4 regions of the Streptomyces sp. NBC_01241 genome follow, and region 2 is predicted to be linked to each of the others. Evidence: riboswitches for the same ligand, from Rfam matches in the RefSeq annotation. Region 2 holds a riboswitch; each other region holds the start of a gene.
The links. A riboswitch is a leader RNA that binds a small molecule or an ion and turns the genes downstream of it on or off. The one in region 2 is predicted to bind cobalamin.
Positions count from the first base shown of each region.

Region 1: linked by a shared signal. The riboswitch ahead of OG306_RS08180 (cobalamin biosynthesis protein) and the one ahead of OG306_RS36875 (CbtB domain-containing protein) in region 2 are both predicted to bind cobalamin.
Region 3: linked by a shared signal. The riboswitch ahead of OG306_RS02925 (ABC transporter substrate-binding protein) and the one ahead of OG306_RS36875 (CbtB domain-containing protein) in region 2 are both predicted to bind cobalamin.
Region 4: linked by a shared signal. The riboswitch ahead of OG306_RS25805 (ribonucleoside-diphosphate reductase subunit alpha) and the one ahead of OG306_RS36875 (CbtB domain-containing protein) in region 2 are both predicted to bind cobalamin.

Region 1 is NZ_CP108494.1:1,893,314-1,900,903, forward strand. Features, by position in the region: gene OG306_RS08170 (inorganic phosphate transporter) at 1-590, shown strand, start outside; gene OG306_RS08175 (hypothetical protein) at 666-896, shown strand; cobalamin riboswitch at 1,070-1,198, shown strand; gene OG306_RS08180 (cobalamin biosynthesis protein) at 1,344-2,417, shown strand; gene OG306_RS08185 (cobyric acid synthase) at 2,414-3,931, shown strand; gene cobN (cobaltochelatase subunit CobN) at 3,928-7,590, shown strand.
Region 2 is NZ_CP108494.1:8,117,795-8,125,384, reverse strand. Features, by position in the region: gene OG306_RS36895 (pirin family protein) at 689-1,654, opposite strand; gene OG306_RS36890 (tetratricopeptide repeat protein) at 1,856-2,224, shown strand; gene OG306_RS36885 (GNAT family N-acetyltransferase) at 2,706-3,215, shown strand; gene OG306_RS36880 (CbtA family protein) at 3,362-4,135, opposite strand; gene OG306_RS36875 (CbtB domain-containing protein) at 4,163-4,378, opposite strand; adenosylcobalamin (AdoCbl) riboswitch at 4,382-4,530, opposite strand; gene OG306_RS36870 (histidine phosphatase family protein) at 4,640-5,269, shown strand; cobalamin riboswitch at 5,304-5,495, shown strand; gene OG306_RS36865 (dihydrolipoyl dehydrogenase family protein) at 5,667-7,109, opposite strand; gene trxA (thioredoxin) at 7,225-7,590, shown strand, end outside.
Region 3 is NZ_CP108494.1:774,014-781,603, reverse strand. Features, by position in the region: gene OG306_RS02945 (acyl-CoA dehydrogenase) at 1-931, shown strand, start outside; gene OG306_RS02940 (hypothetical protein) at 937-1,104, shown strand; gene OG306_RS02935 (acyl carrier protein) at 1,191-1,469, shown strand; gene OG306_RS02930 (beta-ketoacyl-[acyl-carrier-protein] synthase family protein) at 1,466-2,689, shown strand; cobalamin riboswitch at 2,769-2,958, shown strand; gene OG306_RS02925 (ABC transporter substrate-binding protein) at 3,020-4,060, shown strand; gene OG306_RS02920 (FecCD family ABC transporter permease) at 4,141-5,175, shown strand; gene OG306_RS02915 (ABC transporter ATP-binding protein) at 5,172-5,957, shown strand; gene OG306_RS02910 (PRC and DUF2382 domain-containing protein) at 6,042-7,073, opposite strand; gene OG306_RS02905 (hypothetical protein) at 7,430-7,567, shown strand.
Region 4 is NZ_CP108494.1:5,726,669-5,734,258, forward strand. Features, by position in the region: gene OG306_RS25800 (ribonucleotide-diphosphate reductase subunit beta) at 1-363, opposite strand, end outside; gene OG306_RS25805 (ribonucleoside-diphosphate reductase subunit alpha) at 363-2,792, opposite strand; cobalamin riboswitch at 2,932-3,090, opposite strand; gene mctP (monocarboxylate uptake permease MctP) at 3,215-4,852, opposite strand; gene OG306_RS25815 (DUF3311 domain-containing protein) at 4,849-5,103, opposite strand; gene OG306_RS25820 (GntR family transcriptional regulator) at 5,364-6,128, opposite strand; gene OG306_RS25825 (extracellular solute-binding protein) at 6,408-7,590, shown strand, end outside.

The DNA.
Region 1 (7,590 bases), 6.2 Mb from region 2:
TCTCCGCCGGTCTGGCCATCGCGCTCGGCACCTACCTGGGCGGCTGGCGCATCATCCGCACCATGGGCAGTGGCCTCACCGACCTCAAGCCGCCGCAGGGCTTCGCCGCCCAGACCAGTGCGGCCACGGTCATCCTGGCCTCCTCCCACCTCGGCTTCTCCCTCTCCACCACCCAGTCCTGCTCCGGCGCCGTGATGGGCGCGGGCCTCGGCCGCCAGGGCGGCGTGGTCCGCTGGTCCACCGCCACCCGGATGTTCGTCGCCTGGGGTCTGACCCTGCCGGCCGCGGGCCTGGTCGGCGCGGGCGCGGAATTCCTCACCAAGCAGGGCACCTGGGGTGTCGTGGTCGTCGCGGCGCTGCTGGTCGCGGGCTCCGGGGCGATCTGGATGCTGTCGCGCCGCAAGCCGGTCGGCCACGGCGATGTCGCACCGGCGGACGGCGTCGCCGAGCCCGCGGGCGTCGTCACCACGGCCATCGCCGCCGTCAGCCCGCCGCTCACCGCGGCCCAGGCAGCGGCACAGGACCTCAAGACCACCATTCCGGCCCCGGCCGGAACCACCCCGGACCCGGCGCGACCCGCCACCGTCTAGGCCGACCTTCCAGGCCGGTCCGTCCGGGCCCGCCGTCCGGGCCCGCGTCCAGGCCCGCCGTCCAAAGGATTCCGCATGAAAATCGACTGGGCAGCCCTCGGCACCGTCTTCGGCGTCTCCCTCGTCGCCACCGTCGCACTGGTCGGCCTCTTCACCCTGGGCATCGTCGGCCTCTCCAAGCAGCCCGAACCGGCCACGCAGGGCGGCTCCGGCGGCTCACTGCTGCTGGCCCGCGCCGGCGCGTACGTCTGCTTCGCGCTGTGCGCGGCGGCGGTCGCGTACGGGATCTATCTGATCGTCGCCTGAGCCCCGCCCCGCGCACTCCCTCTTCGGGCCGGACACACCTCGTGTGTCCGGCCCGAAGTGCTGCGCCCGGCCCGGTGTGGGCCTCAGCACACTGCGCCGTCGCAGGTCAACGGCAAGTTGACGGGCGTTCGCGGAGCGTGGTGGACTGCCGGAGCCAATTACGGCGACAGCAGAGGAAGCCGGTGCGAATCCGGCGCGGTCCCGCCACTGTCACCGGGGAGCAGTCCCCCACACCGGAAGTCACGGCACGCGCGAGCGGGCTGGAAGGCCGGGGGAACTGCGGATCCGGGAGCCAGGAGACTCTCGTCGCCGGTCACGTCGAACCAGGGCGCGGACCCTGAGTGAGGACATATCGCCATGCCTGGCTGCCGTGCGTCCGTTGCTGTGGCGCTCTCACCGAGAGCCGCCTGTACGAAGCTCCTTCGAGGCGTAACGGCCGGCTGAGCCGTGCGTGCCGACCGCGTCTTCGCGTACGGCGCCACAGCCGGCCTGATCGGCGATCTGCTGCTCGGTGACCCCCGCAGGGGGCATCCGGTCGCCGCCTTCGGGCGGGCCGCGGCGGGCGTCGAGCGCCGGCTGTGGCGCGACCACCGCGGGTGGGGCGCGCTGCACACCCTCGTCTGCGCCGGAGGCGCCGCGGGTGGTGCCGCGCTGCTCGCCCGTGCTGTACGCGACCACCCCGCCGCCTCCGTCGCGTTGACCGCGGCCGCCACCTGGTCCGTCGTCGGCGGTACCTCCCTGGGGCGTGAGGCCCTGACCATCGGTGACGCCCTGGCCGCCGGTGACCTCGACCGCGCCCGCGAGCGGCTGCCGCATCTGTGCGGGCGCGATCCGCACTCCCTCGACGGGCCGCAGATCGCCCGCGCCGTGGTGGAGTCCGTGGCCGAGAACACCTCGGACGCCGTGGTCGGCGCCCTGGTGTGGGGTGCGCTGGCCGGTGTCCCCGGGCTCGTCGGCTTCCGGGCCGCGAACACGCTCGACGCCATGGTCGGCCACAAGTCGCCCCGCCACCGGCGCTACGGCTGGGCCTCGGCGCGCCTCGACGACCTCGCGGGCTGGCCCGGCGCCCGGCTCACCGCCCTGCTCGCCGTGGCCTCCGGGCGGCGGCCACGTGGAGCGGTACGGGCGTGGCGGGCCGACGCGGCCAAGCACCCGAGCCCCAACGCGGGCCCGGTGGAAGCCTCGTTCGCGGGTGCGCTCGGCGTGCGGCTCGGCGGGACGCTCGCGTATGGCGGCCGCGTCGAGCACCGCCCCGTCCTCAACGGGGAGACGGGCCGGGCGGTGGAGACCCAGGACATCGAACGCGCGGTACGGCTGTCGCGCCGGGTGAGCGCGCTGGCCCTCGGCGTGTGCGTGACGGGCCGGTTGGGCGTGGCCCTCGCCGCACGGCGGATCGCGGAACGCCCGATGACAGAACGCTCGGCCGCGGGGACTCCGGTCGCAGTGACGTCGATCGCTGTGACCTCGATCGCTGGAATTTCAATGGCAGCACGTTCGATCGCAGGACGGAGACGGACATGAGCGGCGGACTGCTGGTCGCCGGAACCACCTCGGACGCGGGCAAGAGCGTCGTCACCGCGGGCATCTGCCGCTGGCTCGTACGCCGGGGCGTGAAGGTGGCGCCCTTCAAGGCGCAGAACATGTCGCTGAACTCGTTCGTCACCCGCGAGGGCGCCGAGATCGGCCGCGCCCAGGCCATGCAGGCCCAGGCCGCCCGGGTCGAGCCGACCGCGCTGATGAACCCGGTCCTGCTCAAGCCCGGCGGCGACCGCTCCAGCCAGGTCGTCCTGATGGGCAGAGCCGTGGGCGAGATGAGTGCGCGCGGCTACCACGGGGGCCGGCAGGAAGCGCTTCTCTCCACGGTCGTGGACTGTCTGGAGCAGCTTCGGGGCACGTATGACGCGGTGATCTGCGAGGGCGCGGGCAGTCCGGCCGAGATCAATCTGCGGCGCACGGACATCGTGAACATGGGCATCGCACGGGCGGCGCGCTTCCCGGTGGTGGTCGTCGGCGACATCGACCGCGGCGGCGTCTTCGCCTCGTTCTTCGGTACGACGGCGCTGCTCGACGCCGAGGACCAGTCGCTGATCGCCGGCTACCTCGTCAACAAGTTCCGGGGCGACGTCTCGCTGCTGGAACCGGGCCTGGAGATGCTGCGCGACATCACCGGGCGGCGGACGTACGGGGTGCTGCCCTTCGCCCATGGCCTCGGCATCGACGAGGAGGACGGGCTGCGAGCCTCACTGCGCGGGGCCGTGCGCGAGTCGGCCGTCGCGCCGCCGCACGGCGAGGACGTACTGCGCGTCGCGGTGTGCGCCGTACCCCTGATGTCGAACTTCACCGATGTCGACGCGCTGGCCGCCGAACCGGGCGTCGTCGTCCGGTTCGTGGACCGCGCCGAGGAGCTGGCCGACGCCGACCTCGTCATCGTGCCGGGCACCCGCGGCACCGTGAAGGCACTGGCCTGGCTGCGCGAGCGCGGCCTCGCCGACGCCCTGGCGCGGCGCGCCGCCGAGGGCCGGCCGGTCCTCGGGATCTGCGGCGGCTTCCAGATCCTCGGCGAACACATCGAGGACGAGGTCGAGTCGAGGGCGGGGCACGTCGACGGCCTCGGCCTGCTGCCCGTACGCATCCGCTTCGACCGCGAGAAGACCCTCGCCCGCCCCGTCGGCGAGGCGCTCGGCGCGCCGGTCGAGGGGTACGAGATCCACCACGGCGTCGCGGACATGGGCGGCGGCGAGCCATTCCTGGACGGCTGCCGGGTCGGCGCCGTGTGGGGCACGCACTGGCACGGCTCGCTGGAGAGCGACGCGTTCCGCCGCCGCTACCTGACCGAGATCGCGCGGGCCGCCGGCCGGCGCTTCGTCCCCGCCCCCGACACCTGCTTCGCCGCGTTGCGCGAGGAACAGCTCGACCGCCTCGGCGACCTCATCGAAGAACACGCGGACACGGACGCGCTGCTGCGGCTCATCGAGTCGGGCGCACCGTCCGGACTTCCCTTCATCGCCCCCGGAGCACCTGGAGCACGCGCATGAACTCCCCTACGAGCACCGTGCTGTTGCTGTCGACCGCCGACACGGACCTCCTCGCCGCCCGCGCCTCCGGCGTGCCGTACCGGATCGGCAACCCCACCCGCATCGACGTCCGCGAGGAACTCCCCGCGCTGATCGAGGACTCCTCCGTCGCCGTCGTCCGTCTCCTCGGCGGCAAGCGCGCCTGGGAGGACGGGCTGGCCGTCCTCAAGGCGTCCGGCATCCCGACCGTGCTGCTGGGCGGCGAGGGCGTGCCGGACGCGGAACTGATGGCCGAGTCGTCGGTACCGGCCGGTGTGGTCGCGGAGGCACTGCGCTACCTCGTGGAGGGCGGCCCCGGAAACCTCGTGGAGCTGGCCCGCTTCCTGTCCGACACCGTCCTGCTGACCGGTCACGGTTTCGCCGAGCCGCAGCAGATGCCCGAGTGGGGCCTGCACGGCGGGCGTACGTTCACCGAGGGCCGCCCGACCGTCGGGGTGCTCTTCTACCGGGCACACCAGCTGTCCGGGAACACCTCGTTCGTGGACGTCCTGTGCGACGCGGTCGAGGCGCGCGGCGCCAACGCCCTGCCCGTGTACTGCGGTTCGCTGCGCGGCGCCGACGCCGGTCTCTACGAGCTGCTCGGCAGGGCGGACGCCCTGGTCGCCACGGTCCTCGCGGCGGGCGGCACCCGCGCGTCGGACGCCTCCGCCGGGGGCGACGACGAGGCCTGGGACATCGGCGCGCTCGCCGAGCTGAACATCCCCGTCCTCCAGGGCCTGTGCCTGACCTCGTCGCGCGGCGCGTGGGACGCCTCGGACGCGGCGCTCTCCCCCATGGACGCCGCGATGCAGGTCGCGATCCCGGAGTTCGACGGCCGGCTGATCACCGTGCCGTTCTCCTTCAAGGAGCAGGGTCCCGACGACGTGCCCGTCTACCGCGCCGACCCCGAACGCGCCGCGCGCGTCGCGGGAATCGCGGTACGCCACGCCGTCCTCAAGCACAAGTCGAACGCCGAGAAGAAGCTGGCCCTCGTCTTCACCGCCTACCCGACCAAGCACTCCCGCGTCGGCAACGCCGTCGGCCTGGACACGCCCGCGTCGGCAGTGCGGGTCCTGGACGCCCTGCGCGACGCCGGTTACGGGGTCGACGGGCACCCCGACAACGGCGACGAGCTGATCCACCGTCTCATCAACGCCGGTGGCCACGACATCGAGTGGCTGACCGAGGAGCAGCTCGCCGCCGCCCCCGCGCGCGTCCCGCTCGCCGACTACCGGGCCTGGTTCGAGAAGCTGAAGCCGGAGCTGCGCGACTCGATGCTGGAGCACTGGGGCGAGCCGCCGGGCTCGCTGTACGTGGACGGCGACGACATCGTCCTCGCCTCGTTGCAGTTCGGGAACGTGGTGGTGCTGATCCAGCCGCCGCGCGGCTTCGGCGAGAACCCGATCGCGATCTACCACGACCCGGACATGCCGCCGTCGCACCACTACATGGCGACGTACCGCTGGCTAGAAAACTCCTTCGGTGCGGACGCCGTCGTCCACATGGGCAAGCACGGCACGATGGAGTGGCTGCCGGGCAAGGGCCTCGGCCTGTCCGCGGGCTGCGGCCCCGATGCCGTGCTCGGCGAACTGCCGCTGATCTACCCGTTCATCGTCAACGACCCGGGCGAGGGCACCCAGGCCAAGCGGCGCGGGCACGCCACCGTGGTGGACCATCTGGTGCCGCCGATGGCGCGTGCCGACACCTATGGCGACCTGGCCAAACTGGAGCAACTGCTCGACGAGTACGCGCTGGTCAGCGATCTCGACCCGGCAAAGGCGCCGTCGGTGCGGGCGCAGATCTGGACGCTGGTGAAAGCCGCCGAGCTGCACCACGACCTCCATGTCGACGAGCAGCCCGGCGACGACGACTTCGACTCGTTCGTCATGCACATCGACGGCTACCTCTGCGAGATCAAGGACGTCCAGATCCGCGACGGCCTGCACATCCTCGGCGGCGGTCCCGTCGACGAGGCGCGGGTCAACCTGGTCCTGGCCGTGCTGCGCGCCTCCCAGGTGTGGGGCGGGCTGGCGAACGCGCTGCCGGGGCTGCGGGCGTCGATCGCCGGGCACTTCGGGCTCAGCGAGAAGGAGTTGCTGGCCGAGCCGGGCGCCGCGGTGAAGGTGCCGGCCGAGCTGACCGGACTGGTCGACGGCCCGGCGCGCACCGGTGCGGACGCGATCGATCTGCTGGAGCAGCTGTGCCGCCGGCTCGCGGAGGGCATGGAGGAGCGCGGCTGGGACCTCGCGGCCGTGGCGGGGCTGGTACGGGACGTCCTCGGCTTCGAACTCCCGGACGCCGTAGCCGTGTTGGGCTTCGCGTGCGAGGAGGTCGTGCCGCGGCTGGCCCGGACGACGGACGAGATCGACCACATTCTGCGGGCGCTGGACGGCGGCTTCGTACCGGCGGGTCCGTCGGGCTCACCCACCCGCGGTCTGGTCAACGTGCTGCCGACCGGGCGCAACTTCTACTCGGTGGACCCGAAGGCGATTCCGTCCCGGCTGTCGTGGGAGGTCGGCCAGTCCCTCGCGGACTCCCTGATCGCCCGGTACCTCGCCGACACGGGCGACTACCCGAAGTCGGTCGGCCTGACCGTGTGGGGCACCTCCGCCATGCGTACGCAGGGCGACGACATCGCGGAGATCCTGGCGCTGCTCGGCTGCCGTCCGGTGTGGGACGACGCGTCGCGGCGGGTGACCGGGTTCGAGGTCGTGCCGGTGAGCGAGCTGGGCCGGCCGCGCATCGATGTGACGGTGCGGATCTCCGGGTTCTTCCGGGACGCTTTCCCGCATGTGGTGGGGCTGATCGACGACGCGGTGCGGGCGGTGGCGGAGCTGGACGAGCCGGCCGGGGCCAACTACGTACGGGCACACGCCGACGAGGACACGGCGGTCCACGGCGACCGGCGCCGGGCCACGGCACGCGTCTTCGGCTCGAAGCCGGGGGCGTACGGTGCGGGGCTGCTGCCGCTGATCGACGCACGGAACTGGCGGTCGGACGCGGACCTGGCCGAGGTGTACGCGGTGTGGGGCGGTTACGCGTACGGGCGCGGGCTCGACGGGCGGGCGGCGCGCGGGGACATGGAGACGGCGTTCCGGCGGATCGCGGTGGCGGCGAAGAACGTCGACACGCGTGAGCACGACCTGGTCGACGCCGACGACTACTTCCAGTACCACGGCGGCATGGTCGCCATGGTGCGGCATCTGACCGGCGAGTCCCCCGAGGCGTACGTCGGCGACAGCGCCACGCCGGACCAGGTGAAGACGCGCACGCTCGGCGAGGAGACACACCGGGTCTTCCGGGCGCGGGTGGTCAATCCCCGCTGGATGAGCGCGATGAGAAGGCACGGCTACAAGGGCGCGTTCGAGATGGCCGCGACCGTGGACTACCTCTTCGGGTACGACGCCACAGCGGGGGTCGTCGACGACTGGATGTACGAGAAGTTGTCGGCGGAGTACGTGTTCGACGAGACCAACCGGGACTTCATGAAGAAGTCCAACCCCTGGGCGCTGCGCGGGATTTCGGAACGGCTGCTGGAGGCGGCGGAGCGGGGGCTGTGGGCGGAGCCGGACCAGGAGACCCTGGACCGGCTCCGGGCGACCTACCTCGAACTTGAGGGAGATCTGGAGGGGGACGAGTGA
Region 2 (7,590 bases):
AGAGGCGACTGAAGCTGCATCGCTCCAGGTCAGCGCGACGTGGTAGACAACTTCATGACGTGATCCACCGGTTCAAGGAGGTCGGCCTGGACGAATCCGTGCAGACCGAACAGAAAGATCCGGAACACTCACGGTCCAGAGTCAACGAACTGGTCGGCGCGACAGCCGTTTGGTCAGTGTAGGTACGAACCTGAGCCACCGGCAGACTAAGAATCCACTTCACTCCGACATCACCAACGACGCGTTGGGCGGCATGGGTAGTGACTTCACGACCGCCCCGTCATCACCTATGACCCCGGGGTACCAGACGGGTCAGCATTATGGGATCACCACAACGCCCTGCTTCCTCTAGGCGAAACCCCCGCCCCTGGTAGGCCGCGCACAAGCACCCGCGCGCTCGCTCCACCGCCAGGAGTCAGGCTGGGCCCCAGCCCCAAGGGCCCAGCCTGCTCATCACAGACGGCAGACCAGCCAGGTCATGACCCGACAGCGCCTGACACCTCGTCAGTAAAGTCAGCATTGGGTCAGCATTAGGTCTACTAAAGCTACTCACACACGACCACACTTTGGAATCCCGGGCACGTGCGGCGGAAGCTTCCGGAGAAGCGCTGGACCGATTCCGCTTCTGAGCATGGGACCGAGCTGCCGCGACCAGGAGCGCGCCCGAGCCCGGCCACATCAGTGCAGCTCAGCGCACCCTTCCCCGCGGTTTCAGCGCCACAGGCGGCAGTTCAGGAGCGGGGAGTCGGCCTCCGTCGTAGCCATACACTTCCCCGAACCGGGCACCGTCCGCCCAGTCCGCACGCGCCTGTGCGATATCCTCGTGGGACCGCCCGATGAAGTTCCACCACATAACGATCTCCTCCTCGAAGGGCTCGCCGCCGAGGAGCATGAGGCCGGCGTCGGTGTCCGCACGCAAGGGGAGCTCGGTGCGGCCGCAACCGAGGTAGAGCATGGAGCCGGGAAGCATGGGTACGCCGTCGACCTCGGCCTGGCCGGACATCGAGAGCACCGCGTACTCGAAGTCGGGGTCGAGCGGCAGACGGGCCTCGGCGTCGGCGGAGAGGGACAGGTCGGCGCCGACGATCGGGGTGTACGCGGTGCCGGGCGAGGTGGCGCCGTCGAGTTCACCCAGGATCAGGGTGGCGGCGAGGCCGGCGGCGGTGACGGTCGGCAGTTCGGTGTGGTGCTGGAAGTGCGGTTCGACGTGTCGGTGGGCTTCCGGCAGGGCCACCCAGAGCTGGGCGCCGTGCAGAAACCTCGCGTGGGACTTCGGGCTCTCCTCGGAGTGACTGATGGCCCGGCCGGAGGTCATCAGTCCCAGCTCGCGCGGGCGGATCGTACGCAGGCTCCCGAGGCTGTCCCGGTGCAGGACCTCGCCGTCGTGGAGCCAGCTGACCGTCTGGAGGCCCATGTGAGGGTGGGGCGGCACTTGCATCCCGGGTTCGCCGGCGATGTCGTCGGGACCGTAATGATCGACGAAGGCCCATGCGCCGACCATCCGGCGGCCCAGATTGGGCAGCAGTCTGCGGACCTCGGTGGACTCACCCAGCTGGACACGGCGAGGGGTGAGAAGTTCGCGTACGGGCTCGGCGACGACGAAGCCCCGTCCTCCGCAGACGGAGAGTGCGGCCTGGCGATCGAGATTGCTCATGACGCTCAACCTATTCCCGTGGGGGTCCGGGGTGCCGGTACCCACGCCGATTATTTAGTGGAATATTCAACCAGTGTGCCATGTTCCGGTGACTGGAGCATGGCTGAGACGACAGCGCGGCCGAGTGTGTGGCCAGGTCAGTGGCAGGGCGGGTCCCGGAACGATCCGGGGCAATCCGCGAACGAGGAGGTCAGAGGTCAAGTGAGCGACACCTATTTCGAGTTCGGCACGGCCGCCGACCGGTGGGACCGTGCGCAGATGTTCTTCGAGGCGAAGGAGTACATGACCGCGGCCCGGATCCTGGAAGGGCTCGTCGAGGAAGTACCGGAGCAGATCTCCCCGCGGCTGCTGCTGGCGCGGACCTACTACCACTCGGCCCGGCTCGGCAGGGCCGAGACGGAGCTGCGGGCGGTTCTGGAGCGCGACCCGGTGGAGCCGTATGCCCGGCTGATGCTCGGCCGGACGCTCGAGCGCCAGGGGCGGAGCGCGGAGGCGACGGGTCATCTTCGGATGGCGGCGGCGTTCTCCGGGGACTTCGACGTCGACGCGGACCGGAGTACCGACGGCTGACGGACGCGGGCCGGAGTACCGACGGCTGACGGACGCGAGGGGCCTCAGCGGTCGCGAGGGGTGCTCGACAGGCGATTCAGCCATTCCGCCAGGAGAGCGCCCTCGGCCGCGCGCCCCGACGGGTGTCGGACACCGGCCTTGGGGGCTAGCAGATCGTCGGGGCCGATCCGGGTGAGGAACTCGGCGCGGACGGTCCGCGACGGCGCCGATCGCCTCGCTGCCGTCGTCCGCCAGGTCCACGTGTGCGCGAAACGGTCGCTTGCCGTGCTCGGGCCGGTGCGCTCCATAACCCGATGAGTGCAGCGCTGGCAACGGTGCGCCGGCAGCACTACCCACCCTCGGTAGCAGCGCCACGCACAGCGCTCCCCCAGGCCCGGAAGGCCCCGGAACCCCGCAACCGATCCCGTCCCGCCGCGCACCCGACACTCCTCTGAACAATCCAAATGCCGTCCGCCCGCCCCGCGTGATACTTCACTCGGTCATGACCGACCTTGAGACTCCCCGCCTCCTGCTCCGCCTCCTGAGTGCCTCCGACGCCCTGCACGTGATGGCCGGCAAACCCGGAGACGGTGCCCGCTGGGCGCCCGGATACCCGTCCCCCGGCGAGATGGCCGCGGCCGAGCGCTTCCTCGGCGCCTGCGCGACGACGGGTGATCCCAGCCCCTTCGGTTCGTACGAGATATGCCGGCGCGAGGACGGAGTGGTGATCGGCGGGCTGGGGTTCCATGGCGCCCCGGACGAGAACGGACACGTCACGATCGGCTACGGCCTCGTTCCCTCGGCGCAGGGAATGGGTTACGCCTCCGAGGCGCTGCGCGCGCTGCTGCTGTTCGCCCGCGATCAAGGGGTGAGCTGCGTGCACGGTGACACCGACCTGGACAACCTCGCGTCCCAGCACGTCATGACAGCCATCGGCATGCGCCTGGTGAAGGAGGACGCGCAGCTGAAGCACTACCGGATCGACTGGGGACAGCGGGCCGGGGAGCAGTGAGTCCGTGCCCGTCGGTCCCTCCTGGCGCGGCTGCGCGGGGCAGGACGGCGGAACCCGCCGGGGAGGCTCCCGGCGGGTTCCGATGTCTTCTGGTGCTGCGTGGTGCGTGAAGCGTGCTGCGTGGTGCGTGGTGCGTGGTGCGTCGGTCAACCGGCTGCCGTGGCCGCACGGTTCGCCGTGCCGTTGCCGGTCCTGATGGTGTCGGTCCTCGGTACGAGGAGCCGTTCCGTCAGGTGGCCGAAGACGAGACCGAAGGTGATCCAGAGGGTGGCCTGTACGGCGAGGGTGGCGAGGCGGAACTCCCACAGCAGGGCGGCCGGGAAGTCCCTTCCGACCTCATTGAACGAGGGCAGGAACGCGTAGGCGAGTCCGATCACGACGACGTAGGCGGCGGACGCGGCGATCGTCGCGTTCCAGTTGCCCAGGCGGGAAGCCAGCCGCCTGCCGAGGATGACGGCGGCGACGGCCAGCAGCACGCTGAGGGCGACCATCAGGAAGAACAGGGTGGTGCGTCGGCCGATGGTGTCGGGGTTGCCGACGGCCGGCGGGTTGGCCGGGTACTTCAGGAACGGCACGACGTACACCGTCAGCAGGGCCGCACCCGCGATCAGGGCGGCCGTGGCCCGTGGGCCGAATCTGCCGATCCGGCCGAGAGCGAAACAGAAGACGAGGGCGGCGACGCCGCCGATCGCCACACCGAAGACGAGCACACCGGTGGCAAGGCCGGCGGTGGACTGCATCGTGCGGCTGACGAGTTCCCCGCCGCCGCCGTGATCATGACTGTGCGTCTCTTCGAGAGCGATGGCCGCGTCCACCCGGGACTCGCCGAGGAAGTAGGCGACGACCAGAGCGAGCGCGCCCGCGGCAAGGCCGGCCAGCATGCCGCGCACGAGCAGGGCTCTGACAGATATGGAGTTCATGAGGATTCCCCTGGATCGGACGGTACGTCAGTGGCAGGGAAAACCGAGGAGGTGGCGACCGTCGTGGACCCACTCATGGACACCTTCGCCGGAGATGACCGCGGTGGCGCCCTGCTCGGCGCCGACGAAGTAGAGCAGTACGAGCATGATGATGCCGAAGAAGACCGCCCAAGGGGCAATGGCCTTCAGGGAGATGGGGGTGATCGCCGGTACGGCGGTGGCGGGGGCAGCACTCTGTGCCATGGCAGAACCTCCTGAGGGAACACGCGTCCCGATCGTGGTGCCTGAGACGAAGGTGCTGGGTCTGACTTCCCGTACAGGTACGGGTTCACAGTGGCGCGACCGTGCCGGATTCTCACCGGACTTCCGTCACACCTTCGTCGTGTTCGTCGGACGATACCTCCTGGAAGCGGACGCGGCCATGGCGCCGTCGGCGGGGCCGGAACGCCCGGATGCCATGGTGTGCGCACACGAGGGGCCATGGTTCGAGGAGTTGATCCGCTCATGACGGTACAGGTGATGTTGATCTCACCGGCGTTCAACGCCGCGCTGCGCGAGGCCCGTTTCGACGGCGACGCTCCGCTCGACGCGGCCGGGGTCCTGCAGGCCCGGGCCGCGGCGGCTGCGGTGCCCGAGGCCGACCGGTGCGTGCGCGGGCCGTCCGAGCGGTGCGCCGGGACGGCCGACGCGTTGGGGTTGCGCGCCGAGCCCGAACTCGCTCTGCGCGGCTGGGACATGGGCCGGTGGAGCGGACAGCGGCTAGCAACAGTATGCGGGAGTGAGCCCGACGCGGTGGCGGCCTGGATGACCGATCCTTCGGCGGCTCCGCACGGCGGCGAATCGTTGCTGGAGTTCTGCGCCAGGATCGGCCGCCTGCTGGACTCCCTTGAGTCCCGGGACGGCAACAGGGGCGGCCGAGTGCTGGGGGTCGTCGAGCCCGCGGTGGTGCGGGCGGTGATCGTACGGGCACTCGCTCTGCCGGCGGAGGCCTTCTGGCGGCTGGATGTCGCCCCGCTGACGCTGACCGGTCTCAGCGGCCGGTCCGGACGGTGGAACCTGCGCTGCGGTCAGCCGCTGTCCCCGGCTCCGGGTACCGGGCCTTCTCGGTCCGCCGCCATGCCGTGGCCCAACTGAGGGGCCAGGGACCGCGGTCAGCACCTGGTCCGGTGGTGCAGCTGGTTCGCCCGGTCCACCGACAGACGCGTCGTAAGAGGGAACCCGGTGGGAATCCGGGACTGCCCCACAGCGGTGAGTGGGAACGACAGCCGTCATCGAGCACTGGATCCGACACGGGCTCCGGGAAGCGAGGTTGCGGCACGGAGCCGGCTGGGTCGCGCCCTGTCGGGTGCCGCCCAAGGAGGTCAGGCCGCATCCACCGGAGGGTGGCATCCGGCGGGCCGCCCTGCACGCCGGTTCCGCGTCACCCTGCGGACCGACCGCCGGGTCACGGCACTCCGTCGGCCTCTGTTTCGCGGGCTCGGCCCCTCGTGCCCCCGCCGCCTCACCGCTGTTCGCCCGGGACGGGGCGACCCTATGCGTCGCGGTATGCCTCCAGCAGGCGCAGCCAGATCTCGCTGATCGTCGGGTAGGCGGGGACGGCGTGCCACAGCCGGCCGATGGGGACCTCGCCCGCCACCGCGACCGTCGCCGAGTGCAGCAGCTCACCGATGCCCGGCCCGACGAAGGTGACACCGAGCAGGACCTCCCGGTCGAGGTCCACGATCATGCGGGCGCGCCCGCGGTAGCCGTCCGCGTACAGGCCCGCGCCCGCCACCGCCGCGAGGTCGTGATCGACGGCGCGTACGCGGTGGCCGGCCTGTTCGGCACCGGCGAGGGTGAGGCCGACCGAGGCGGCCTCGGGGTCGGTGAAGACGACCTGGGGGACGGCCGCGTGGTCGGCGGTGGCCACGTGGGCGCCCCAGCGGTCGGTCTCCAGCTGCGGCACTCCCGCGGCGCGGGCGGCGATCGCGGCGCCCGCGATGCGTGCCTGGTACTTGCCCTGGTGGGTGAGGAGCGCCCGGTGGTTGACGTCGCCGACGGCGTAGAGCCAGGTGGTGCCTTCGACGAGGCAGCTGTCGTCGACGGTGAGCCAGGAGCCGGGCGTGAGGCCCACCGTCTCCAGGCCCACGTCGTCGGTGCGCGGGGCGCGGCCGGTGGCGAAGAGGATCTCGTCGGCCTCGATGCGCTCGCCATTGTCCAGTTCCGCGACGACCGGCCCGTCCGGGACCGTACGCCGAACGGAGGTCGCCGAGACTCCGGTACGGATGTCGGCGCCCGCCTCGGTGAGCGCCTGCGCGACCAGTTCGCCCGCGAAGGGTTCCATCTTCGGGAGGAGTCCCTTGCCGCGGATCAGCATCGTCACCCGGGCGCCGAGGGCCTGCCAGACGGTGGCCATCTCCGCCCCGACCACGCCGCCCCCGACGATCACGAGGCGGCCGGGCACCTTCTTGGCGCTCGTCGCCTCCCGGCTGGTCCAAGGACGGGCCCCGTCGATGCCGGGCAGGGCGGGGACGACGGCGCGGCTGCCGGTGCAGACGGCGACGGCCTGCCGGGCGGTGAGCCGGTGCACCGTGCCGTCGGGGGCGGTGACGGAGACGGCCTTCTCGCCGGTGAGCCGGCCCCGGCCGCGGTAGATGTCCGCTCCGATGCCGTCCAGCCAGGCGACCTGTCCGTCGTCCTTCCAGTGCGAGGCGAACGCGTCGCGGCGGGCGAGGACCGCCGCCACGTCGAGCGGTCCCTGGACGGCGTCGCTCAGGCCGGGCAGGCGGCGGGCGTCGGCGCGGGCGACGACCGGCCGCAGCAGGGCCTTGCTGGGCATGCAGGCCCAGTAGGAGCACTCGCCGCCGATGAGTTCCGTCTCGACGACCGCCGTGCTCAGCCCGGCGGCACGTGCCCGGTCGGCGACGTTCTCGCCGACCGGACCTGCTCCGATGACCACTACGTCGTATTCGGTGTTCAGGGAAGCTGCTGTCATGGGAACAGTCTGATCGCGGGTGTGCGCGGCGGCCACATGGGCAGGCGGAATAGCGCATGTACCGGCACGGTTGAGCCGGACAGGTCCGAACGGGCAGAGGAAGAGGTAGCAGAGTATGAGCACCGTTGAGCTCACCAAGGAAAACTTCGATCAGGTCGTCAGTGACAACGACTTCGTCCTGATCGACTTCTGGGCTTCCTGGTGCGGCCCGTGCCGGCAGTTCGCACCGGTCTACGACGCGGCGTCGGAGCGCCACGACGACCTGGTCTTCGCCAAGGTCGACACCGAGGCGCAGCAGGAGTTGGCGGCGGCCTTCGAGATCCGTTCCATTCCCACGCTGATGATCGTCCGGGACAATGTGGCGGTGTTCGCTCAGCCGGGGGCGCTGCCGGAGGCGGCGCTGGAGGATGTCATCGGACAGGCCAGGAAGCTGGACATGGACGAGGTCCGCAAGTCCATCGAGAACCAGCAGAAGGAGCAG
Region 3 (7,590 bases), 7.3 Mb from region 2:
CGGCTCGCGGCCGGTACCGGTGATCGCCCACCGCAGCCACCACGGCCCCCTCGCCGTGGCCATGGCGACCGTGTTCGCGATGAGCCTGCTGCACCGCCGGGCCCTGGACCGCTGGGAGCGGCGGGAGGACGGCTCGGGTGCGGGCCCGGAGGAGGCGGAGCGGCTGGTCGCCGTGGCCAAGGGGTGGATCACCTGGCGGGCCAGGTCCGTGATCGTCGAATGCCGTGAACGGTGCGGCGCCCAGGCGCTCCTGGAGAACAACGGCATGAGCGAACTCCTCACCGGAGTGGAGGGCGCCATCACCGCCGAGGGCGACAACCTGGCCATCCACGCCAAGGCGGCCGCGGAAATGCTCTTCGCCACCGAACCCGCCGGGTGCGCAACCCCTTCCGGCGGAGCGTCCGGTGATCTCGCCGACCCACGGTTCCTCGGCGGCCTCCTGGCGGCCCTGGAGGGGATCTGGTTCGGCCGGGCCAGGGAGCGGATGGGCCGCGCACCGCACGGCGATCCGCTGGGGCGGTGGAACGCCGCGGCCGGGCCCGCCCTGCGCGGCGTCGAGGCCCACGCCCACCGGCAGGCGGCCGAGGCGTACGCGGACGCGGTGGCCGGTCTGCCGGACGGGCCCGCCCGGGAGCAACTCATCACACTGCAACGACTGTTCGCGCTCGACTGGATCGCCCGGAACAGCGGCGACCTGCTGGCCGCAGGTCATCTGACAGGTGACCAGGTCAATGCGCTGCCCGCGGCCGTGGATCAGCTCATCACTGCCGTCGCCCCCCGGTTGCCCGCCCTCGTCGACGCCTTCGCGCTGCCGCAGGAACTGCTCGCCGACTGGCCCATCGCGGGGGCCGACTACATCGACGCGTACGACGACTCGGCGGCCGCCTGGCAAAGACACGGCGGCCCGACGACGGTTCAGGGACCTCGATGAGGGCCGTGACCAGGACCGGAACGGGCCCGCGCACCGGCCGGGTACGGGAGGCGGCCGGAACCCTCGGCGTCCGGGTCGTGCTGCTCGCCTTCTGGGGTACGGCGGCCGTCCTGGCCCGGTGGTGCGGACCCCCGCGGAAGGACGGTGCCGAATCGGTTCGCCACAAGGCGTAACTGGAGGCACGCCACCCAGTTGATCCGGCGTCGGGACGATGCCCCGCCGTCCTCGGCAGCCGTACCGAATGATGGAGAGGAAGCTCATGAGTGCGATTCATCCCAAGATCACCGAGGTGCTCACACACACCTTCAAAGTGCCCGCCGCCGAGATCCGCCCGGATTCCACGATGGACAGCCTGGAGATGGACTCCCTCGCCGTCGCGGAGTTCGCCGTCCTCATCAGGGAGACGGCGGGCGCCGGCGGGGACTTCGACAGGCTCCCCAAGGACGCCACCCTCGCCGACATCACGCGCTTCATCGACGCGACAGCGGGCCGCGGGACGCCGGTGAGCGGCTCGGCGTCGGTGAGCAACGCCCGATGAACAGGCCCGCCGTTGCTGTCACCGGCCTGGGAATGATCACCCCGGTCGGCAACGACACCGAATCCACCTGGCAAGGTGTGTGCGCCGGAGTCTCGCCGGTGCGTACCGTCGCGGCACTCGAAGGATGCGCGATCGACTTTGCCTGCACCGTCGACGGAATCGATCTGGACGCCGCGATCGGCGGCCGTACGTCCTTCCGGATGGGGAGGTACGTCAAGTTCGCCGTCCTCGCCGCCCGGGAGGCGGTCGCCGACGCCGGACTCGACCCCGTGCGGTGGGAGGGCAGCAGGGTCGCGGTGGTCGTCGGCACCAGCAGCGGGGGCTCCGCCTCGCTGACCGAGCAGGCCGTCGTACTCGACCGGCACGGACCGGACGCCGTCTCGCCGTCGGGCATCCTGCTCACCATTCCGAACATGCCGGCGGCCGAGATCGCGATCCAGTTGCGGGCCACCGGTCCCAGCATGGCACCCTGCACCGCGTGTTCGTCCGGTGTCACCGCCCTGTCCGTCGCCCGCGATCTCCTGGTCACCGGGCAGTGCGACATCGCGATCGCCGGAGCCACCGAGTCGATCGTCTACCCGGCCGCCATGGCGGGGTTCGCCCGGTCCGGAGCCGCGGCCCGGGCGCACGGCGACCCGGCCAGGCGGTGCCGGCCCTTCTCGGCGGACCGTGCCGGGCTGGTCATGGGCGAGGGCGCCGCCGTCATGGTGCTGGAACGGGCGGCCGACGCCGCGGCCCGGGGCGCCGGAGCCCGGGCGCTGCTCGCGGGCACCGGCGCCACCACCGACGCCCACCACCCCACCAGCCCGCACCCGTCCGGCGCGGTCGCCCAGGCGGCGGTCGAGGCCGCGCTGCGCGACGCGGGCTGGGCGGCCGAGGACGTCGAGCACGTCAACGCGCACGGCACGGCGACGTCCATCAACGACGCCACTGAGGCCGCCCTCATCGGCCGGGTCTACCCGCACCGGCCGCCCGTCACCGCCCCGAAGGGCGTACTGGGGCACTGCATGGGGGCGGCCGGAGCGATCGAGGCCGGACTGACCGTCCTCACGCTCCAGCGCGGAGTCGTACCGCCGATCGCCAACCTGGACGCCCCGGCACCCGAGTTCGACATCAACTGCGTCACCGAAGAACCGCTGCGGCTGCCCGTCCGGCGCGCCGTCAGCCACTCCTTCGGCTTCGGCGGACACAACGCCGTGATCGCTCTACAGCGTCCGTAGGCATCAGGCAGGTGGTGCGACGGGCAGCACAGCCCGGCGTACCACCGGCCACACCGCCCATGAACTGCGCAGACGCGCGTGATAGCTTGCCTGGGCCAGTCGAACTCCACGTAGGAGTCAGGGAATCCGGTGAGAATCCGGAACTGACGCGCAGCGGTGAGGGGGACGGGCGGGGCCACGGCCACTGGGAACCACCCTCGGGTGTCCTGGGAAGGCGTCCCGTCCGACAGAACCCGAGTCCGAAGACCTGCTGGCGGCTGCGCCCGGTACCGGGCGCAGAACTCCGTACAACGGGCTCCGCGCATGGGCCCAGAGACGCAGAGGGACTCCGTGCCGTCCATATCCAGCCCCGTCCGCACCATCGCCCTGCTCACGACGGGACTCGTCCTGCTGACCGCCTGCGGCGGCGGAACGAGCGACTCCGCCGCGAAGTCCGGCTCCGCCGACGGATATCCCGTGACGCTGAAGAACTGCGGACGCACCGTCACCGTCGAATCCGCGCCGCGCCGCGCCGTCTCCGTCGACCAGGGGTCGACGGAGATCCTGCTGTCGCTCGGCCTCGCCGACCGGCTGGCCGCCACCGCGACCTGGACCGACCCGGTGATGAAGGGCCTGGAGAAGGCCAATGCCAAGGTCCCCAGGATCGCCGACAACCGGCCCTCGTCGGAGAAGGTCCTCGACCAGGAGCCCGACTTCATCAGCGCGTCGTTCGAGTCGACCCTCGCCAAGGGCGGCGTCGCCCCCCGCGAACAGTTCGAGGAACTCGGCGTCCCCACCTACGTCTCGCCCGCCGACTGCACCGGCAAGGACAACAGCGGCGGCGGCGACGGAGCCCGTACCGAGCCACTGACCATGGACAGCGTCTACGGCGAAGTGCGCGACCTGGCAAGGGTGTTCGGCGTGCAGGAGCGCGGCGACACGCTCGTGGCGCGGCTGCGGGCCCGGGTACAGAAGGCGACCGGGTCCATCGACGCCTCCGGTGCCACCCTCCTTTACTGGTTCTCCGACTCCAAGGCCCCGTACCTGGCCGGCTGTTGCGGAGCACCCGGGATCATCACCGGGGAACTCGGCGCGAAGAACGTCTTCGACGACACACACGAGGAATGGCCGCAGATCAGCTGGGAGACCGTTGCCGACCGCAACCCCGACGTCCTGGTCATCGGCGACCTGACCCGCAAGGCACAGACCGCCGAGAGCGCCACGAAGAAGATCGAATTCCTGGAGTCCAACCCCGTCACGAAGAACATGGACGCCGTCAGGCACAAGCGGTACATCCTGCTGAGCGGCCAGGCCATGAACCCGTCCATCCGGACGGTCGAGGGCGTGGAACGCGTCGCCGCCGGGCTGCGCACGTTCGGGCTCGCGGGGTGACGGACACCGGGCGGACCACGGCGGCGGACGCACGGCGCGCCTGCGAACCGACCGCGCGGGGCGGGGACGGTGTACGGAAGCTGCGTGGCGAGGACGGTGTATGGAAGCTGCGCGGCGGGATCCTGTGGGCCTGCGGCGTCGCGCTGCTCGTGCTGTCCGTCGCAGTCGCCGTCACCGTCGGCCCCGCCCGAATCTCCGTCGCCGACGTCTGGTCCACGGTGGCCGCCCACCTCGGCTGGGGCCGGACGCGGCTCACCCCGATCCGGGACGGCATCATCTGGAACCTGCGCATGCCGCGCACCCTGCTCGCGGCGGTGTGCGGCGCCGGGCTCGCGGTGTGCGGCACCGTCATGCAGTCCCTGCTCCGCAACCCGCTCGCCGACCCGTTCGTCCTCGGCGTCTCCTCCGGTGCGTCGACCGGCGCGGTCGTGGTCGTCGTCCTCGGGGTCGGTGGGGGAGCGGTGTCGCTCTCGGCCGGCGCGTTCATCGGCGCACTGTGCTCGTTCGCCCTCGTTCTGCTGCTGAGCCACACCCTGGGCGGCACGACCGACCGGGTCGTTCTCTCCGGTGTGGCCGCCATGCAGCTGTTCTCCGCGCTCACCTCCTTCGTGGTGATGACCTCCGCCGACGCCGAGCAGACCCGCGGGGTGCTGTTCTGGCTGCTCGGCTCGCTCAGCGGGGTCGGCTGGACCGATGTGTGGGTCTGCTCAGCCGTTCTCGTCCTGACGCTGCTGGTCTGCCTCGGACACGCCCGTACGCTCGACGCCTTCGCGTTCGGCGTGGACGCCGCCGCCGCGCTCGGCGTCCAGGTCGCCCGCACCCGGATCGTGCTGCTCTGCACGACCGCGCTGCTGACCGCCGCGCTCGTGAGCTCGGCGGGCGCCGTCGGCTTCGTCGGACTGGTACTGCCGCACGCCGCCCGGGCACTCGCCGGCTCCAAGCACCGGCGGCTGCTGCCGGTCACCGCACTGGCCGGAGCTGTGTTCCTGGTCTGGGTCGACACGCTCGCCAGGACGGTCCTCGATCCGCAGGAGGTGCCGGTGGGTGTCGTCACCGCGCTCATCGGCGTGCCCGCGTTCGTCCTGGTCCTGTACCGCACCCGGAGGATCACATGACGGGGGGAGCGACGGACGGGCTGCGTGCCGAGCGGGTCGGCCGGGCGGCGGGCGGCCGCCTCATCCTCGACGGGGTCCACCTCGCCCCGCCGCCCGGCGCGACCGTCGGGCTGATCGGACCGAACGGCTCCGGCAAGTCCACCCTGCTGCGGGTGCTCGCCGGGGTGCTCGCCCCGGAGACGGGCGTGGTCACCCTCGACGGCCGGCGGCTCGACGAGATCGGCCGCCGGGCCGTGGCCCAGCAAGTCGCCGTGGTCGACCAGCATGCCGTCACCCAGGTCGAGTTGAGCGTCCTGGACGTCGTGCGCCTCGGGCGCGTCCCGCACCGCAGGGCCTGGTCGGCGCCCGGCCGGGAGGACGACGACGCGGTGCGCGAGGCCCTCGAGCGGACCGGTCTCGCCGACCGGGCCGGCCAGTCCTGGCACACCCTCTCCGGAGGCGAGCGGCAACGCGTCCAGATCGCGCGCGCACTGGCTCAGCAACCACGTGAACTGCTCCTCGACGAGCCGACGAACCACCTCGACATCCAGCACCAGCTGGAACTGCTGTCACTGATCACCTCGCTGCCCCTCACCTGCGTGATCGCACTGCACGACCTCAACCTGGCCGCGATGTTCTGCGACCGGATCGTCGTCCTGGAGGAGGGACGTGTGGTGGCCGCCGGAACCCCCACCGAAGTGATCACCGAGGAACTCATCGCCGACGTCTACCGGGTGCGGGCGCTGGTCACTCCGGACGGCCCCGACGGGCGGCCCACGGTGCGCTTCCTGCCGGAGCCCTGACGGCGAGAGAGCGGGCCCCGGCACCTCACGGGGCCTGCCCCTCACTCGCGTTCTCGTGCGGCTGTCGGCCGCTCTGCGCGGGGGTCAGCGGCGGCGCCCTCGGCCGGACTCGCCACCCATGCCCTTGCCTCCGATGTCTCCGCCCCCGATGCTCTTGTCGTCCGCGTAGTCGATCTGTTCCTTGCGGAGTTCGGCGGAGACCTCCTTCTGCTCGGTCACCTTCTTGGTCTCCATGCGCACCCGCTCGACCGGCACGGTCTCCTTGCGCGTGGTGGCGCGCTCGGCGTGCAGGGTCACCTCGACATCCTGCTCGCGGATGTCCGTGGGCCCCGTCGCCCTGTCGCCGGGCCGCAGCGGTTCACGGATGACCCGTACCTCTTCGTGCATCACCGGCACCGTCCTGGTCACGTTCTCGGTGACGACGTACTTGTGCAGGCGTGCCTTGCCGCTCTCGTACTCCTCGGTGCCGACGAGCAGTTGCTCCTCGCAGCGGATCAACTCCTCCTTGCCGCCGAGGTCCGCGGCGGACCGCTCGGCACCCGCCCCGGCGCCGACGAGGGGCCGGGCCGTGCCGGCCGTCCCGGTGTCGCGGTGCCTGCCCGGACCCGTACCGGTTCCCGCGCCGGCCATGCCGGTCGTGCCCGACGTGGTGGTGCGGGAGGTGTCCGTACCGGAGGCGGAGGTGCCGGCCGCGCCGACGGCTCCGGTGCCGGCGGCTCCCGCCGCGCCCGCGGCCGTGGTGCCGGTCCCGGACGTCGTGGTGCCGGACCGTCCGCCGAGCCGGGTGGTGGTGTTCCTGGCGAGGCCGTAATGGCGGTAGAGCTCCTCCTCCTCCGCCACGGACAGATGCGCGTCCGCGTCCACCCGGGGGGCTTCCTTGACGCGGTCCTTCGGATGCGTGATGTGCAGGTCGGAGCCCACGCGACGGGCCCCGGCGAGCGGCACGAAACTCTCCTTCATGCCGAACAGGCCGGTTTTCACCGTGATCCAGTCCGGGCGGCCGGTGTTGTCGTCGACGTACACCCGGCCCACACTGCCGATCTTCTCGCCCGCGGTGTCGTACACCGTCAGGCCGTCGAGCTCTCCGGAATCCGTGAAACCGTCAGCGGCTCCCATGGCCGATCCCTCCTCGCCCGGGCGCGTCCTGTGGCTGGATCCATCAGGGGAGGCGCGTCCGATTTCCATCGCGCCTCACCCGGATGGACGCTGCAACCTCCCCGCCTGCGCAACCCGGCCGTCACATGCGCGGCGCTTCGGCGCTGGCCGCCCGTCACGGCGGTGCGGACACCACCTTCCCGTTAGGCCAATCGAGTGAGTGTGAAGGGTGTGCGCCCGTTAGTGAACTCCTGACCGTGCGGAGAAAGCATGCCTGCGGGCGGCCCGCTTTCGCGCCGACGCCACCGCTGCGACCTGTCCCGCCACCGCCTGTGAGCAGCACATTCGCGCCGCGGAGGCGAATTCGCGGCAAACCCTTGACACCCGCTGGGGGCGCCCGCATCCAGAAAACGCAACGGTGTCGCTGGGTGACCGACTCCTATGCCCACGACGGGGTACGGGCCGACGCCGAGGCGCTGGACCGGCTGATCGCCATGGCCCGGGACGAAGCCTGACCGTCCGTACCGGGGTGGGGCAC
Region 4 (7,590 bases), 2.4 Mb from region 2:
CAGATAGGTGTCCAGCAGCGTCAGATAGAACTGGACGTGCACGGCCTCCTCGAAGAGCTGCCGCGAGAGATACAGCCGCGCCTCGGGGGAGTTGATGTGCTTGTACAGCGTCAGCACGAGGTTGTTGGAGACGATCGAGTCACCCGTCGCGAAGAACGCGACCAGCCGGCCGATCATGTGCTGCTCACCGGGGGACAGCTTGGCGAGGTCGGCGACGTCGGAGTGCAGGTCGACCTCCTCCACCGTCCAGGTGTTCTTGATCGCGTCGCGGTAGCGCTCGTAGAAGTCCGGGTACCGCATCGGCCGCAGGGTCAGTTCGAAGCCCGGGTCCAGCAGGTTCTTCTCGGAGTTGGTGGAGCTCATCACTGGCAGGCCTCGCAGGACTCGGGGTTTTCGAGGGAGCAGGCGATCGCGTCCGCGTCGGGCGCCGAGGCCTGCTGTACGGGAATGGGGGCGGTGGCCGCGGCCCGGCCGGAGGCGGCGCGGGCGATCCGGGTCGCCGGGCGCGAGCGCAGGTAGTACGTCGTCTTCAGCCCCTGCTTCCAGGCGTACGCGTACATCGAGGAGAGCTTGCCGATCGTCGGCGTCTCCAGGAACAGGTTCAGCGACTGGCTCTGGTCGAGGAACGGCGTACGGGCCGCCGCCATGTCGATCAGTCCGCGCTGCGGGATCTCCCACGCCGTGCGGTACAGCGCCCGCACCTCCTCCGGGATCCAGGCGAAGCCCTGCACCGAGCCGCTCGCCTCGCGCAGCGCCTCACGGGTCCGCGCGTCCCACACCCCGAGCTGTTTCAGCTCCTCCACCAGATATGCGTTGACCTGGAGGAACTCACCGCTGAGCGTCTCGCGCTTGAAGAGGTTGGAGACCTGCGGCTCGATGCACTCGTACACACCCGCGATCGAGGCGATCGTCGCCGTCGGCGCGATGGCGAGCAGCAGTGAGTTGCGCATCCCGGTCCTCGCGATCCGGGCGCGCAGCGCCTCCCAGCGCTCCGGCCAGTTCAGCTCGGTGTCGTAGTGGTCCGGGTGCAGCACCCCGCGCGCGGCCCGCGTCTCGGACCAGGCGGGCAGCGGGCCGGAACGCTCGGCGAGATCGCAGGACGCCTCGTACGCCGCGAGCATGATCCGCTCGGAGATCTTCGTGGAGAGCGCACGGGCCTCGGGGGAGTCGAACGGCAGCCGCAGCTGGAAGAAGACGTCCTGGAGACCCATCGCACCCAGACCGACCGGGCGCCACTTCGCGTTGGAGCGGCCGGCCTGCTCGGTCGGGTAGAAGTTGATGTCGACGACCCGGTCAAGGAAGGTCACGGCGGTACGGACGGTGGCGTCCAGCCGCTCCCAGTCGATGGAACCGTCGGCGACGAACGCGCCGAGGTTGACCGAACCCAGGTTGCAGACGGCGGTCTCGCCGTCATCGGTGACTTCGAGGATCTCGGTGCACAGATTCGACGAGTGGACGACGCGGCCCGGCTCGGCGGTCTGGTTCGCGGTCCGGTTGGAGGCGTCCTTGAACGTCATCCAGCCCTGGCCCGTCTGCGCCAGGGTCCGCATCATCCGGCCGTACAGCTCGCGGGCCGGCATCGACTTGCGGGCCAGCCCCTGGGCCTCGGCGGCCCGGTACGCGGCGTCGAACGCGTCGCCCCACAGGTCGACCAGCTCGGGGACGTCGGCGGGCGAGAACAGCGACCAGTCGCCGTCCGCGTCGACCCGGCGCATGAACTCGTCCGGGATCCAGTGCGCCAGGTTGAGGTTGTGCGTACGCCGCTGGTCCTCGCCCGTGTTGTCGCGCAGCTCCAGGAACTCCTCGATGTCCGCGTGCCAGGTCTCCAGGTAGACGGCGGCGGCGCCCTTGCGACGGCCGCCCTGGTTGACGGCCGCGACGGACGCGTCGAGCGTCTTCAGGAACGGCACGATGCCGTTGGAGTGCCCGTTGGTGCCACGGATCAGCGAACCGCGGGCGCGGATGCGGGAGTACGAGAGACCGATGCCGCCCGCGTGCTTCGAGAGCCGCGCCACCTGGTGGTAGCGGTCGTAGATCGAGTCGAGCTCGTCGAGCGGGGAGTCCAGCAGGTAGCAGGAGGACATCTGCGGGTGCCGGGTGCCGGAGTTGAACAGGGTCGGCGAGGACGGCAGATAGTCGAGCCGGCTCATCAGCCCGTACAGCGACGCCACTTCGTCCAGGGCGCGCTGCCCCGCTTCTGAACCGAGTGCAGCGTTCTCGGCGAGCCCGGACGCGACCCGCAGCATGAAGTGCTGGGGCGTCTCGATGACCTGGCGGGTGTGCGGGTGGCGCAGCAGATAGCGGCTGTGCAGGGTCCGCAGCCCGAAGTAGCCGAAGCGGTCGTCGGCGCCGGCGGCCAGCGAACGCTCCACCAGCGCGTCGAGGGCGGCCGCGTGCAGCGCGACGAACTCGGCGGTGCGGTCCGCGATCAGGCCCTCGCGGTGTCCGACGGCGATCGAGGCGGAGAAGGAGACGGCGCCCTGACCGGCCGCCTCGTCGGCGATGGCGAGGATCAGGAGCCGGGCGGCGAGCCGGGAGTAGGCGGGGTCCTCGGAGATCAGCCCCGCGGCGGCCTCGGTGGCCAGCGCGCGCAGTTCGGCCTCGTCCGCTCGGGCGCTGCGGCCGCGCAGTGCGGCGGCGGCGACGCGACCGGGGTCGGTGTCGGGCAGATCGACGGTGAGGCCGGTCAGGGTCCGCAGCAGCGCGGTTCCCGGTCCGTCGTGTGCGGTTGCCTCGGACTCGGCCGCTTCGGACACGGCGACTGAAGCCGGATCGGCTGGCGCGATGGTCACGTGGTGCTCTCCCTCGCTCGGCTCGGGGCCGGCGGGGAACGGGGCAGCCGGACAGAGGCGGGCCCGGGTCGGGGCAGCACTCCGCACGGCGTCCACCGGCCCAACCGCGAGGCCCGGACGTCTGGCATCCGGTTCGGTCGAGCCGGATGAACTGTCGGCAGGTCCTCGGACTTACTCGGGGGTGCGCAAAAGCGCACCGAACATACCGTTGCGGGACAGTTCCGGATTCGCACCGGATTCCCCTGCGGCGACAGCGAGCATGAGCATACATGTGGGGGCCGTCCGATGAGGCAGCCCCCACATGTTGTGTCGCGCAACATATCTCGGGACGCGCGTACGGCCCGCCGCCGAGCGCACGGACGGCCCGCCGCGCCCCGCTGGAGGGGGCTTGACGGGCCGTCGTACGGCTGTGGGAGCGGCCGTCAGTGGCCGCCGCCCGGCGCCCCTGCCGTGGCCTGCGGGAGCTCCACCTGGACGCCCTTGTCGCCCGCGTCGGCCGTGTAGTCGGCCGGCGAGGTCTCGTCGACCCCGGCGGGTGCCTTCACGGCGTTCAGGACGAAGGTGAGCACCACCGTCACCACCACGTTCAGCACGAACGCCGTGAGACCGATGTAGCCGATCTCGCCGATGCCCGGGATCTCCTTGGACGACCCGCCGAAGTGCGCCTGGGTCGGGCTGGCGACGCCGTACGCGGCCACCGTCCCGTACACCATGCCGACCGCCCAGCCCGCGAGCAGCGCCCAGCGGTGGAACCAACGGGTGAACAGGCCGCCGACCAGGGCCGGCATTGTCTGGAGGATCCAGATCCCGCCGAGCAGCTGGAAGTTGATTGCGACCGTCTTGTCCATGGTGAGGACGAAGGCGAGCGCGCCGACCTTCACCAGTAGCGACACCAGCTTGGAGACCTTGGTCTCCTGCTCCGGGGTCGCGTCCGGCTTCAGGAAGTCCTTGTAGATGTTGCGGGTGAAGAGGTTCGCCGCGGCGATCGACATGATCGCGGCGGGCACCAGCGCGCCGATGCCGATGGCGGCGAACGCGACACCCGCGAACCAGTCCGGGAACATGGTCTCGAACAACTGCGGGATGGCCAGCTGGCCGTTGTCCACCTTGATTCCGGCGGCGATCGCCATGAAGCCGAGCAGCGCCAGCAGGCCCAGCATCAGCGAGTACAGCGGCAGGATCGTGGTGTTGCGCCGGATCACATTGCGGCTGCGGCTGGAGAGCGTCGCCGTGATCGAGTGCGGATACATGAACAGCGCCAGCGCCGAGCCCAACGCCAGGGTGGCGTAACCCCATTGCCCCGCCTCGCCCGGCGCGAGCGCGCCGCGCGGCTTGCCGGTCGCCGGATTGGTCTGCGAGAACGCCTCGCCCGCCTTGGCGAAGATGTTGTCGAAGCCACCGAGCTTGATCGGGATGTAGATGATCGCCACCACGATGACCAGATAGATCAGCCCGTCCTTGACGAACGCGATCAGCGCGGGTGCCCGCAGACCGGACGAGTAGGTGTATGCGGCGAGCACCGCGAACGCGATCAGCAGCGGCAGGTCCTTGATGAACCAGTGGGTGTTCTCGCCGCCGCCGACGCCCATCACGTCCAGCACCGCCTGGATGCCGACGAGTTGGAGCGCGATGTACGGCATCGTGGCGAGGATGCCCGTGACGGCGACCGCCAGCGACAGCCCCTTCGAGCCGAAGCGGCCGCGGACGAAGTCCGAGGTGGTCACGTAGCCGTGCTTGTGCGAGACCGACCAGAGCCGCGGCAGGAAGGTGAAGATCAGCGGGTACACGAGGATCGTGTACGGCACGGCGAAGAAGCCGGCCGCGCCCGCCGCGTAGATCGCCGCGGGCACGGCGACGAAGGTGTACGCGGTGTACAGGTCGCCGCCGAGCAGGAACCAGGTGACCCAGGTGCCGAACGACCGTCCGCCCAGGCCCCATTCGTCGAGGCTGGCCTCGTTCTCGGCCTTTCGCCAGCGCGCCGCCAGGAAGCCCATGACCGTGACGGCCAGGAAGAAGAAGATGAAGACGCCGAGCGCGACGCCGTTCACGCCGTCCTTCATGCCGACGCACCCCCCTTGCGGGCGCGCTGGTCACGCTGCCACAGCTTGTACGCGATCACCGTGAGCGCGGTGGAGATCAGCACCCAGAGCATCTGGTACCAGTAGAAGAACGGAATGCCGATGAAGGTGGGGTCCACCTTCGCGTACGAACTCACCCACAGCATCGCCACGAACGGCGCGATGAGGCAGAGGGCGATGACCACCCGTACCGGTGTGACGGTCGGTGGTTTTCCTTCTGGGTCTGCTGGCATGCGGCGACTCCGTCCCCTCGCTGATCACCTGGTGTAATGCGCAGGAAATCTAGGGGAGGCTTCCGGTCACCGTCACCCCCTGTCCGCATTGCGGTCCGGCAACGGTCCCGCGGGTGGGCGCGAATGTTCGGAATATCGCCAAACGTACGAGAGTTGGTCCGGACCAGGACGTGCGAACGGCCCCCGTGGTTTCCACGGGGGCCGACGCGGCTGTGCGTACGGGGTGCGGTGGCCGGGAGCGGTCGGTCGCCGCGGCGGGTTCAGTCCGTCGGCCGCTTCAGGCGGGCCACGAACTTGTACCGGTCGCCGCGGTAGACCGAGCGCACCCACTCCACCGGCTCGCCCCGGCCGTCGAGCGAGTGCCGGGACAGCATCAGCATCGGCAGGCCCACATCCGTACCGAGCAGGCCGGCTTCGCGCGGGGTGGCGAGCGAGGTCTCGATGGTCTCCTCGGCCTCGGCCAGCCGGACGTCGTACACCTCGGCCAGCGCGGTGTAGAGAGAGGCGTACTTCACCAGTGAACGGCGCAGCGCCGGGAAGCGTTTGGCTGAGAGGTGCGTGGTCTCGATCGCCATCGGCTCCCCGCTGGCCAGTCGCAGCCGCTCGATCCGCAGCACCCGGCCGCCGGCCGAGATGTCCAGCAGCCCGGCGAGCGTGTCATCGGCCGTGACATAGCCGATGTCCAGCAACTGGGACGTCGGTTCCAGCCCTTGGGCGCGCATGTCCTCGGTGTACGAGGTGAGTTGCAGGGCCTGCGAGACCTTCGGCTTGGCCACGAAGGTGCCCTTGCCCTGGATGCGCTCCAGCCGGCCCTCGACGACCAGCTCCTGGAGCGCTTGGCGCACGGTCGTGCGCGAGGTGTCGAACTCGGCGGCCAGGGTCCGCTCCGGCGGCACGGGGGTGCCCGGCGGCATGGTGTCCGTCATGTCGAGGAGATGTCGCTTCAGCCGGTAGTACTTCGGTACGCGCGCCGTCCGCGTGGCCGCGCCCGTCCCGTTCTCCGTACTGCCCCCGTCGGCACCCATGGCCCGCCTTCCCGACTGCTGCGTTGCTGCCGTCACCGGCTCCTCCGTCTGTCGCGGCTCACATGGTGGCACGGTCCGGTCACGGCTCGTCGCCCTCCCTTAGGTGTCGGTCCTATAACGGACGCGAGTGCACTTCTTATACACCCTTGACACCCCTAAAGGTCTAGGCCAAGCTCCCGGTGCTGGTCTAAACCATTAAAGACCAGGTCCAGCCCCAGCAGTACTCGTCGAATGTCTTCGCGGTGGGCGGGGTTGCAGTATCCCTGAGGAGGGTTTGGCGTGAAGCGCAAGCTCATCGCGGCGATCGGCGTCGCGGGCATGATGATCGGCCTGGCGGCGTGCGGGTCCGACGACGGCGGTAGCGACAGCGGTAAGAAGACCGGCCCGGACAGCTACAAGGGCGAGACCCTCACCGTCTGGGCAATGGATGGCTCCACGCCTCCCGGCTGGACCAAGGACCTGACCGCGGCCTTCAAGAAGAAGACCGGCGCCACGCTGAAGTTCGAGGCCCAGAAGTGGGACGGCATTCAGCAGAAGATCACCACCGCTCTCTCCGAGTCGACCCCGCCGGACGTCATCGAGGTCGGCAACACCCAGACCCCCGCGTACGCGGCCACCGGTGGCCTCGCCGACCTCGGCGACCTCAAGAAGGAGATCGGCGGCGACTGGGTCGAGTCCCTCAACCAGTCCTCGGTCTTCGACGGCAAGCAGTACGCCGCTCCCTGGTACTTCGCCAACCGTGTCGTCATCTACAACAAGAAGGTCTGGGCCGACGCCGGCATCAAGGACACCCCGAAGACGCGTGACGAGTTCTTCAAGGACCTCGACGCCATCAAGAAGAAGGGCAAGGCCGAGCCGATCTACCTGCCCGGCCAGAACTGGTACTTCTTCGACGGCCTGACCATCGGTCAGGGCGCGGACCTGGTGAAGAAGGAAGGCGACAAGTACGTCTCCAACCTCTCCGACCCCAGGGTCACCGCGGCCATGAACCTCTACAAGAAGTACCAGTCCTACTCCAAGGCCCCCAAGGACAAGGACGAGGCCACCCCGCAGCAGGCCGAGGTCTTCGCCAAGGGCAACGTCGGTGCCTTCATCGGCATGGGCTGGGAGGCCGCCACCGCCATCACCGCCAACAAGAAGATCGAGAGCGACATCGGCTACTTCACCATCCCGGGTGAGACCGCCGACAAGCCCGAGGGCGTCTTCCTCGGCGGCTCCAACTTCGCGGTCGCCGCGGGCAGCAAGAAGCAGGAGCTCGCCAAGGAGTTCCTGAAGCTCGCCCTGTCCGACCAGTTCGAGGGCCAGCTGGCCAAGGAGAACGGCGTCATCCCGAACAAGGAGTCGCTCAACTCCAACCTGACCGGCAACGGCGCCGCCGAGGCCGCGGCCCCGGCCGCCGCCGCCGGTGGCACCACCCCGCTCATCCCCGAGTGGGCCGCTGTCGAGAACGATCCGAACCCGA